DNA from 3 places in the Streptomyces sp. UC4497 genome. Region 3 is predicted to be linked to each of the others. Evidence: riboswitches for the same ligand, from Rfam matches in the RefSeq annotation. Region 3 holds a riboswitch; each other region holds the start of a gene.
The links. Region 3 has a riboswitch for cyclic di-AMP ahead of ACYSUO_RS09655 (C40 family peptidase). Riboswitches for the same ligand answer to the same signal wherever they lie in the genome.

Region 1: it holds a riboswitch for cyclic di-AMP, as region 3 does, so the genes downstream of both, ACYSUO_RS29215 (M23 family metallopeptidase) here and ACYSUO_RS09655 (C40 family peptidase) in region 3, are expected to answer to the same signal.
Region 2: it holds a riboswitch for cyclic di-AMP, as region 3 does, so the genes downstream of both, ACYSUO_RS24265 (transglycosylase family protein) here and ACYSUO_RS09655 (C40 family peptidase) in region 3, are expected to answer to the same signal.

The regions. Positions count from the first base shown of each region.
Region 1 covers NZ_JBTYHB010000026.1:19,908-23,174, reverse strand. The annotation lists gene ACYSUO_RS29225 (ABC transporter permease) at 1-60, shown strand, start outside; gene ACYSUO_RS29220 (tyrosine-protein phosphatase) at 147-944, opposite strand; cyclic di-AMP (ydaO/yuaA leader) riboswitch at 1,328-1,499, shown strand; gene ACYSUO_RS29215 (M23 family metallopeptidase) at 1,503-2,285, shown strand; gene ACYSUO_RS29210 (SGNH/GDSL hydrolase family protein) at 2,504-3,267, shown strand, end outside.
Region 2 covers NZ_JBTYHB010000018.1:55,072-58,338, forward strand. The annotation lists gene ACYSUO_RS24260 (transglycosylase family protein) at 95-1,123, shown strand; cyclic di-AMP (ydaO/yuaA leader) riboswitch at 1,304-1,461, shown strand; gene ACYSUO_RS24265 (transglycosylase family protein) at 1,466-2,179, shown strand; gene eno (phosphopyruvate hydratase) at 2,524-3,267, shown strand, end outside.
Region 3 covers NZ_JBTYHB010000005.1:175,330-178,596, reverse strand. The annotation lists gene ACYSUO_RS09665 (ATP-binding protein) at 266-703, shown strand; gene ACYSUO_RS09660 (DUF6328 family protein) at 687-1,160, opposite strand; gene ACYSUO_RS09655 (C40 family peptidase) at 1,209-1,682, opposite strand; cyclic di-AMP (ydaO/yuaA leader) riboswitch at 1,686-1,815, opposite strand; gene ACYSUO_RS09650 (hypothetical protein) at 2,241-2,549, opposite strand; gene ACYSUO_RS09645 (ATP-dependent Clp protease proteolytic subunit) at 2,557-3,192, opposite strand.

The DNA.
Region 1 (3,267 bases), on a different contig from region 3:
CTCGGGCTGCTCGCCGTAACCCTCCCTGCCCGCGCGGCACTTCGCGACAGGGAGGGGTGACGTCGGGCACTGGGCCGGGGTCCGGGGCTGCGGCTCAGGCCCGGGCTTCGGCCGAGAGGACGGTGCAGGCCCTCAGGCGCCGGGCCTCAGTCCAGCAGGCGCTCGCGCAGCCGCTCGCGCGTCGCCGAGGTGAGCTTCAGGCCCTCTTCGAGGTAGCGGTCCGTGCTGCCCCACAGTTCGTCGATCGTCTCGAGGCCCGCGTTGAGGTACTCGATGCGGGCGTCGAAGAGCGGGCTGAGCAGCTCCATGATCTCGGGGGAGTAGGCGTCCTTCGCGGTGGCGGTGCGGCGCACGTTGTAGCGGCGGTGCTTCTCGTTGGACTTGAGGTAGTCCGCCTCGATGGCGTCGCGCTCCACGCCCACCGCGAGCAGCGTCACCGCGATCGACAGGCCCGCGCGGTCCTTGCCCGCCGCGCAGTGCATCAGCGCGGGGAGGCTGTCCTCGGCGAGGGAGTGCAGCACGCGGCTGTGCTCGGCGGTGCGCTCCTTGATCATGGTGCGGTAGGACTCGACGAGCCGGTTCGCCGCGCGGCCCTCGTCGAGGATCTGGCGCAGCTGGTCGATGTTGCCGTCGCGGACCATGGTCCAGAATTCGGCGCCGTCGGCCGGGTCGTTGAGCGGCAGGTTCAGATTGCGCACGCCGGGCAGTTCGACGTCCGCGCCCTCCAGCTTCTGGTCCGCGGAGTTGCGGAAGTCGAAGACCGTGTGCAGGCCGAGGGAGGAGAGGAAGGCCGAGTCCTCTGCCGTGGCGTGGGCGAGGTGACCGCTGCGGAACAGTACGCCCTGGCGCACGCGCCGGCCGTCCACGGTGGGCAGGCCGCCCACATCTCGGAAGTTGCGCACTCCGGTCAGCTCGGGCTCGGTGGACGGTGCGTGCTGCGTCACAGGGGCTCCTCCCAATCGGTGCACCGGCGTTGGGTCGCCGGCGGGCGCGCTCCTGACGATACGACATCGGTTCCACAGGCAACCATCTGTCTGATTCGCCCCGATTCGTGCCAACTGTGCATGAATCGAAGGGGCTTGTGGGCGTGTGCGTGACCGGCTTCATGTTCGTGACGCTGTGTGGCGGACGGCCGGGAATGGCGCCCCAGTAATCCCCGAAGGTATGGCGTTGGTAAAGCGAGGAATGTCGACGGAGGGTTACACAGGGAAGCCTCAGAATCCCAAGGAATTGCCCCCGCAGATGAATTCGGGGTTTGTCGTCGCCATTGCCGTTCGCCTACGGTCACCAATCAATCCGGTCGGAACGCCTAGTCCTGCCGCCGCCCGGATTCCTTTCGACTACCCGTCACGGCAGGAGCGGGGGACCCACACGCAAGACGCCGCGTAGGGGATTTCCCGAAGCGGCTTGGGGTGAAGCCGTGCCCGTACCCCGGGCGCGGCCGGGCATCTCCAGCCCGAACCCGACAGCTCACCTCGTAGGCGACGGAGAGGAAATTCAGCATGCCCGCAAAGGGAAAGCACCGCCTTTCGACCTCCCGCCGCATCGCCCGTGTCGCCGCCGTCGCCTCCGCCGGCGGAGCCGCCATCGCGCTGCCGCTGATGGGCGCCACCGGCGCGCAGGCCGCGACGTCCGGCCCCGCCGCCGACGCCACGACGTACACCGTCAAGGCCGGTGACACGCTCTCGAAGATCGCCAAGGCGCAGGACGTCGACGGCGGCTGGAAGAAGCTCTACGAGGACAACAAGGACGCCGTCGGCCCCGACGCGGACCACCTCAAGATCGGCGTCGAGCTCGACCTCGGCGGCGCGGCCGACAGTGAATCCGGCTCCGAGGGCGCGGCCACCGCCACGGAGACGAGCGCCAAGACCACCGCCTCCGGCGACTACGCGGCGCCGGTCGACGGCGCCCAGGGCACGGGCTACGGCAACTCGGGCTCCATGTGGTCCAGCGGCAGCCACACCGGCGCCGACTACTCGGTGCCGACCGGCACCTCCGTGAAGTCGATCGCCGACGGCACCGTCGTCTCGACCGGCTCGGGCGGCGCGTACGGCAACGAGGTCGTCATCGAGCACGCCGACGGCCACTTCTCCCAGTACGGCCACCTGTCCTCGATCGGCGTCGCCCAGGGCGACACCGTGACGGCCGGCCAGGAGATCGCCAAGTCCGGCGCGACGGGCAACGTCACCGGACCGCACCTGCACTTCGAGGTCCGCACGACCGCGGACTACGGCTCGGACATCGACCCGATCGCGTACCTGAGCGAGCACGGTGTGAACGCCTGAGACGACTCGTAGCGGTCGCGACCGCTCGCTCACTTCGGCGCCCGGGGCTGTCCCCCGGGCGCCGAAGTGCGTTCCCGCGCTTATTCCCCAGGTGGCGAGTGGGTTATCTCACCACGCGTCAACCCCTGGCTACGGTCGCGTAGGTCACAGTCGAGGGTGAAAGATGTGTGGTCGTGGCAAACGAATCGAGAGCACTCACGGAGACACTCAACGGCACGATCCGGTCCTACGCGGCCGTGGGCGACAGCTTCACCGAAGGAGTCGGTGACCCCGGGCCCGACGGAAAGTTCGCGGGTTGGGCCGACCGGCTCGCCGTCCTCCTGGACGACCGTGTCCCCGAGGACACCTTCAAGTACGCGAACCTGGCCGTGCGCGGCAAGCTCCTCGACCAGATCGTCGCGGACCAGGTCCCGAAGGCGGTCGAGCTCGCGCCCGACCTGGTGACCCTGGTCGCCGGCGGCAACGACATCATCCGCCCCGGCACCGACCCGGACGACGTGGCCGAACGCTTCGAGAAGGCCGTGGTCCAGCTCACCGAGGCGGCCGGCACCGTCATGGTGGCCACCGGCTTCGACACCCGTGACGTGGCCGTGCTCAAGCACCTGCGCGGCAAGATCGCCACGTACAACATGCACGTGCGGGCGATCGCCGACCGGCACGGCTGCCTGATGCTCGACCTGTGGTCCCTGAAGTCCATCCAGGACCGCAGGGCCTGGGACGACGACCGTCTCCACCTGTCGCCCGAGGGGCACACGCGGGTGGCGCTGCGCGCCGGTCAGGCGCTGGGCATCGACGTGCCGGCCGACCCCGAGCAGGCGTGGCCGCTGCTGCCGCCGCGCGGCACGTTCGAGGTGCGGCGCGACGACATCCACTGGGCGCGCGAGTTCCTGGTGCCGTGGATCGGGCGCCGGCTGCGCGGCGAGTCCTCCGGCGACCGGGTGCAGGCGAAGGGCTTCGTGGACCCGCACGCGGTGAAGGCGCA
Region 2 (3,267 bases), on a different contig from region 3:
GCTACGTTCACGGATCATCGCGACACATGCACAACCCGCACCACTTGCACCACCCGTCGCGCGTAGCAGCATCAGTCTCGCGAAAGGCAAACGCATGCTCTCCGGGAACGGTCGTCACCGTCGCCCCCGTCAGGCCCCTGCTCTCGTCGTCGCCGCCGGAGTCACCGGCAGCGCCATCGCGATCCCGCTGTTCGCCGCGAGCGGCGCGAGCGCCGCGACCACGCAGGCGTGGGACAAGCTCGCCGAGTGCGAGAGCGGCGGGCAGTGGAGCCTGGACGCCGGTAACGGCTACTACGGCGGTCTCCAGTTCACGCAGGAGAGATGGGAGGAGTACGGGGGGCTCGAGTACGCCCCGCGTGCCGACCAGGCCAGCCGCTCGCAGCAGATATCCGTCGCCGAGAAGGTCCTCGACGACAAGGGTGTGAGCGCCTGGCCGATGTGCTCGCTCACCGCCGACCTCACCAAGGACGACGACTCGGCGGACGTCGACCCGGGCGTGTCCGCGTCGCCGCAGCCGTCCGAGTCCTCCGCGTCGTCCGACACCGATGCCGACAGCAAGTCGGACGACGGTGACGACAAGAGCGCCGACGAGGACGCCGACAAGACCGGCTCCCCGGACGCGACGGATGCGACCGAATCGGCTGATTCGGGAGACAAGGGTCACGATGAGGCCGAGGGCTCCGACGCGTCGGACGGCCCGTCGGCCGACGAATCGGGCGATACCTCCGGTAACAAGGCCGAGGACTCCTCGACCCCTTCAAGTGACAAGTCCCACGCGCCTTCTGACGACACCGCCTCCGAGGCGGCCCCGCCGTCCGCCTCGCCCTCCGGCGAGACGCAGGACGACGCCACGTCCGGCCGTCACCGCGGCGATCGCGCCGCCGAGGACGGCTCCGACTCCCGTGCGGGAGAGGGGCGTCACGCCTCGCGCGACGAAAGGCGCGACGGTGACACGTACAAGGTGCACGCCGGCGACAACCTCTGGGACATCGCGAAGGCCCAGGACGTGCACGGCGGATGGGACGCGCTCTACGAGCGGAACAAGGAGACGGTCGGTACCGACCCAGACCTCATCCTTCCTGGTCAGAGCCTCGATCTTGGGGACGGATCGGACAAAAAGTAGCGGGAGTTCGAGGCGGTTGAAGGGGCTTTGTCCGATCTTGATCGAGTGAGACATGGGTCTCAAAGCCCCTGATCGACTTTGAAATCGGACGGATCGACCGCTTACGTTCGTGACCGCTCGCTTCAGCGGGCCCCGATGGACGTCACGCCGAATCCTGCCAACGTCCGTACGGGAACAGTCGACGCGTATGCGCCGTAGGCAGGAGCGGGGGACCCAGGTAAGTGCCCTTCCGGGAGACCGGACGGGCTTGGGGTTAAGCAGCGCACAAGGATGCGTCTGCCGGGCACTCACTGGCCCGAACCCGACAGCTCACCTCGCAGGCGTCGGTGAGGGGATATCTCCATGCTGTTTTCCGGCAAGAACAAGCACCGCCGCCCGTCCAAGGCCGTCCGCGTCGCCACGCTCGGCGGTGTCGCCGCTGCCGCCGTCGCCGTGCCGCTGATGGGTGCGACCTCCGCCTCCGCCGCGACCACGTCCGAGTGGGACCAGGTCGCGCAGTGCGAGTCCGGTGGCAACTGGTCCACCAACACCGGCAACGGTTTCTACGGCGGCCTCCAGTTCTCGTCCTCCACGTGGTCCGCCTACGGCGGCGACCAGTACGCCTCCACCGCCGACCAGGCCTCCAAGGCCCAGCAGATAGCCGTCGGCGAGAAGGTCCTCGCCTCCCAGGGCGCGGGCGCCTGGCCGAACTGCGGCTCGGGCCTGTCCTCCACCCCGAACGAGGGTGGCGCGGACGACTCGTCCTCGCAGCAGCAGGCTCCGCAGCAGGAGACCCAGCAGCGTGCCGACCGCTCCGAGCAGCGTCAGCAGCCGCAGCAGGAGGCCCCGAAGCAGGAGGCCCCCAAGCAGGCGGCTCCGAAGCAGGACACCGTCACCACCCCGACCGGCAACAAGGTCGAGAAGGGCGACGGCGAGTACAAGGTCAAGTCCGGTGACACCCTCAGCAAGATCGCCGAGGCGCACGACACGACCTGGCAGCAGCTGTTCGAGAAGAACAAGGACATCGTCAAGGACGCCAACCTGATCTACCCGGGTCAGCAGCTGCACCTCAGCTAAGGCATCCGGTCCGCACAGGACCACCGGTCCGTACAGGACCACCGGTCCGTACAGGACCACCCCAGGCCCTCCCAGGCCATCAGGTACGGGCTCGGCATCGGCGGACGCCGAGCCCCGCCGCACCCCGTCCCCACGGGCCGCTCACTTCGGCGACCTCCGTCCCGGCACAGCCGGGACGGAGGTCGCTGTTTTTGTTCAGTTAAGGAACATTTCGCTATCGGCGTTGTCCACGAGGCGGGCGTTCGGATGGCCGATGCCCGCGAGCCGGTTACGCTCAGGGGTGCGGGACCACGTACCAAGCAGCCGCCCGCATAGCCTGCGTCACATCCAAGAAGGAGATGCTCGTGCCGTCCATCGACGTCGTCGTAGCCCGGGAAATCCTGGACTCCCGAGGCAACCCCACGGTCGAGGTCGAGGTCGGCCTCGACGACGGGAGCACCGGCCGTGCCGCCGTCCCGTCGGGTGCCTCCACCGGTGCCTTCGAGGCCATCGAACTCCGTGACGGTGACCCCAACCGTTACCTCGGCAAGGGTGTCGAGAAGGCCGTCCTCGCCGTCATCGAGCAGATCGGCCCGGAGCTCGTCGGTTACGACGCCACCGAGCAGCGCCTGATCGACCAGGCGATGTTCGACCTGGACGCGACCGACAACAAGGGCTCGCTCGGCGCCAACGCGATCCTCGGCGTCTCGCTCGCCGTGGCCCACGCCGCCTCCGAGGCCTCCGACCTGCCGCTGTTCCGCTACCTCGGTGGTCCGAACGCGCACCTGCTGCCCGTCCCGATGATGAACATCCTGAACGGTGGGTCGCACGCCGACTCCAACGTCGACATCCAGGAGTTCATGATCGCCCCGATCGGCGCGGAGTCCTTCTCCGAGGCCCTTCGCTGGGGCGCCGAGGTCTACCACACGCTGAAGAAGGTCCTGAAGAGCAAGGGCCTGGCCACCGGCCTCGGCGACGAGGGCGGCTTCGCTCCGAACCTGGGCTCGAACCGTGAGGCCCTCGACCTGATCCTCGAGGCCATCAAGGAAGCCGGCTACGTTCCCGGCCAGCAGATCGCCCTCGCGCTCGACGTCGCCGCCTCCGAGTTC
Region 3 (3,267 bases):
TCGCGCCACCCGGCCGGACTCCCTCCCGGCCCGCACGGGGCGCGTGTCTGAGCCGACGGTAGAGGACGGAGCGTACCTCGGCCCAAATACGGTCCACCGTCGCAGAGTTCACCGCATCGAGCGACAGATATATGCATATCTTGGGGGATCGGCACCACAGGGGTACGTCCAAGTGGCAATCTGGCGCGAAGCAGTTGCCGGGGGCCGCGCGCGAGCGATCCGCGAGGCCGGACGAGCCACCTCGGCGGGAAAGGGACACGTCGCCATGGCAGACCACCAGGAAGCATCCGTCACGCTGCCGAGCGATCCCGCCTCGGTCTCGGCCGCCCGCAGGTATGTCGCCACCGTGCTCGGGGAGTGGGGCATGGCGCCGGGGACCGACGCGGCGGACACCGTCCGCCTGATCGTGTCCGAACTCGCGACGAACGCGGTGCAGCACACCCTCGGGCAGTCGCCCACGTTCACCGTCGACATGGAGCTGGAGCGCGACGAGCAGCTGCGCATCGGCGTCACCGACAGTCACCCCCGCTACCCCAAGCGGCTGCCGGCGGCCGTCCAGCAGGACAACGGCCGGGGCATGGTGATCATCCGCTGCCTCACCGCGGAGTGCGGCGGCACGCTGACGGTGCGACCGACCCCCGAGGGCGGCAAGACGGTGCTGATCACGCTGCCCTGGGTGGCTCCGGTCACCCGCCCCGCCTGAGGACCGCCCGCCGCAACAGCCAGGGCAGCAGTCCCCACAGGCCCGTACAGACGAAGAACGTCCCCACGCCCGCCGCGATCCCACCGGCCCTGCCGGTCGTCACGTCGACCACGAGCAGCACGGACCCGCTCAGCGCGAGCACGAGCGCCACCATCCCGTACGCCGCGAGCCGCGAGGACACCCGCACTATCTGCGGTTTCGCACCCATGCTGAACAGCATCCGGTGCACCGCGGCCGGCGCCGTGAACAGCGCGGCCGCGATGACCGTGAGGAGCAACGTCGTTACGTACGTGGCCCGTTGCACCGAGTCGAGCGAGGGGAAGCGCGACGTGAACGCCAGGGTCAACAAGAACGCGAACAGGAACTGCACGCCGGTCTGGATGACCCGGAGCTCCTGAAGGAGTTCTCCGAAGTTCCGATCGGCGCGTTCCAACGGCGTCTCGTTGCGGTCGTTCATCCCCTACGAGTATCCGCTCGCGTGACGCTCAAGCGCGAGCGCGGCGGATCACCGCACCCGGCCGTACGACACGCTGTTCGTCCAGATCCGCTCGAGACGCACCACGGCGCCGGTCTTCGGGGAGTGCCAGATGCGGCCCTTACCGGCGTAGATGCCCACGTGGTAGATGCTTCGGCCGGAGCGGAAGAACACCAGGTCACCACGGGCGCGGTGAGACCTTGAGATGTGCTTGGTCCTGTTGTACTGCTGGGCAGCCGTGCGCGGCAGCTTCTTGCCCGCCCGCTTGAACGAGTAGAGCGTGAGGCCCGAGCAGTCGAACCGGTGCGGTCCGGCGGCGCCCCACTTGTACGGTGCACCCTTCTTGGACGCGGCAATGTGCAGTGCCTTGACGGATGCCGTGGCCGCTGATGCCTCGGAAGCGGCGCCGGGGACCATGAGCCCCGCGCCGGCGACGGCGATGGAGAGGGCGGAAGCGGTACCCGCCCGGGTCAGCAGCGACGGAACACGATTCAGCGCAGTCATGCGCAACCCTTCGTCAGCCGCCTGTGAAGGATGACCTGTCGGGTTCGGGCCGGCGAAGTTGCCCGGCCGCAAGCTGCGGCTTCACCCCAAGGACCGTCCGACGGCCTCTGACGAGGCGCGGCGGGGGCCCGTCGTGCTCGGGTCCTCCACTCCTGCCGATGCACTCCTGTCGACCTGGCATCCGCACGGCGGCAGGACTCGGCGTCCGTGCGGACCGCCCCGCCGCGGCGGCGGGGGCTTGTCGTCGCAACGGATCTTCACGCACGACACAGGTGAAAACCGAGGTGAACCGGCGGTAAGTGAGTCTCGTCACCCTTGACCCATTCAGGTGGACGGTGCGGCTTTCGCCCCGGCCCGACGAGCCCCGACGAGGCCCGCACCAGCGACGGAACGCCGAATTCCGGCAGCCGCCTACGGCTCGTGCGCAACTTTGCCGGGCTCATCAAAGGACCGGATGCTAGGCCGTACGGGGTACCTCGTTCGGGCCGTTTGGATCGCGCCGTAGCGGTTCTGGATGCTCGGTGAGTGGCCTCGACTTCTACTGATCGGTCCCCGACTTCAACTGATCGGTTCTGTCGGCAGGGTGACCCGCTTGGTGCGCCGCTCCCCATCAAGGACGCGCAGCGCCCGCGCCAGGGTGCTCGCGTGCACCCGGCTCTCGCCCCGCTGGTGCATCAGGTTCAGCGCGTCCCGCAGCTCCGCTGCCCGGCTCACCAGCGCCTGCGCCGCGCGCAGCCCGCTGTAGGTGTCGTCGCCGCGGGCCGGGTTGATGCGCGCGATGAGGTCGACCACCTCCAGGTAGCGGTCCACGAGCTCGCACTCGGCGCGGGTCATCGCGGGCAGCGGCGGAAGTTCGGGTGGGAACATCGGCCGATCACCTCGCGCCGGGGGAGCGCAGTGTGGCGGTCCGGTTCTCCACGACGTGGTCCACCAGGCCGTATTCCAGGGCCTGTTGCGCCGTCAGCACGGTGTCCCGCTCGATGTCGGCGCCGACCTGTTCCTTGGAGCGACCACTGTGCAGGGCGAGCAGCTCCTCCAACTGGTCGCGCATGCGCACCAGTTCGCTCGCGTAGATCTCCAGGTCGCTCGGCTGCCCCTGGGCCGGCTCGGGCAGCGAGGGCTGGTCGATCACCACGCGCGCGCCGGGCAGCGTCATCCGCTTCCCCGGCGTCCCCGCCGCGAGCAGCACCGCGGCCACGGACGAGCACTGCCCCAGGCAGGTCGTCGCCACGTCGCAGTCGACGTACCGCATCGTGTCGTAGAGCGCGGTCATCGCACTGAACGAGCCGCCCGGAGAGTTGATGTACAGGGAGATGTCCTGGTCGGGCGCCTGGTACTCGAGGTGCATGAACTGCGCCATCACATCGTTCGCCGAGATGTCGTCGATCGGCGTCCCGAGGAAGACGATGCGCTCTTCCAGGAGCTTCGAATACGGGTCGAGGGTGCGGCTCCCCGAACTGGTGCGCTCGGTGAACTCGGGCAGGACATAGCGGCCGGACGGACGGGTCATGGTGCCTCCTCAAGACGCTGCTTCAGGACCTGCTTCTTTAAAAATGTACAGGACGTACATGACGTACGATGGGGA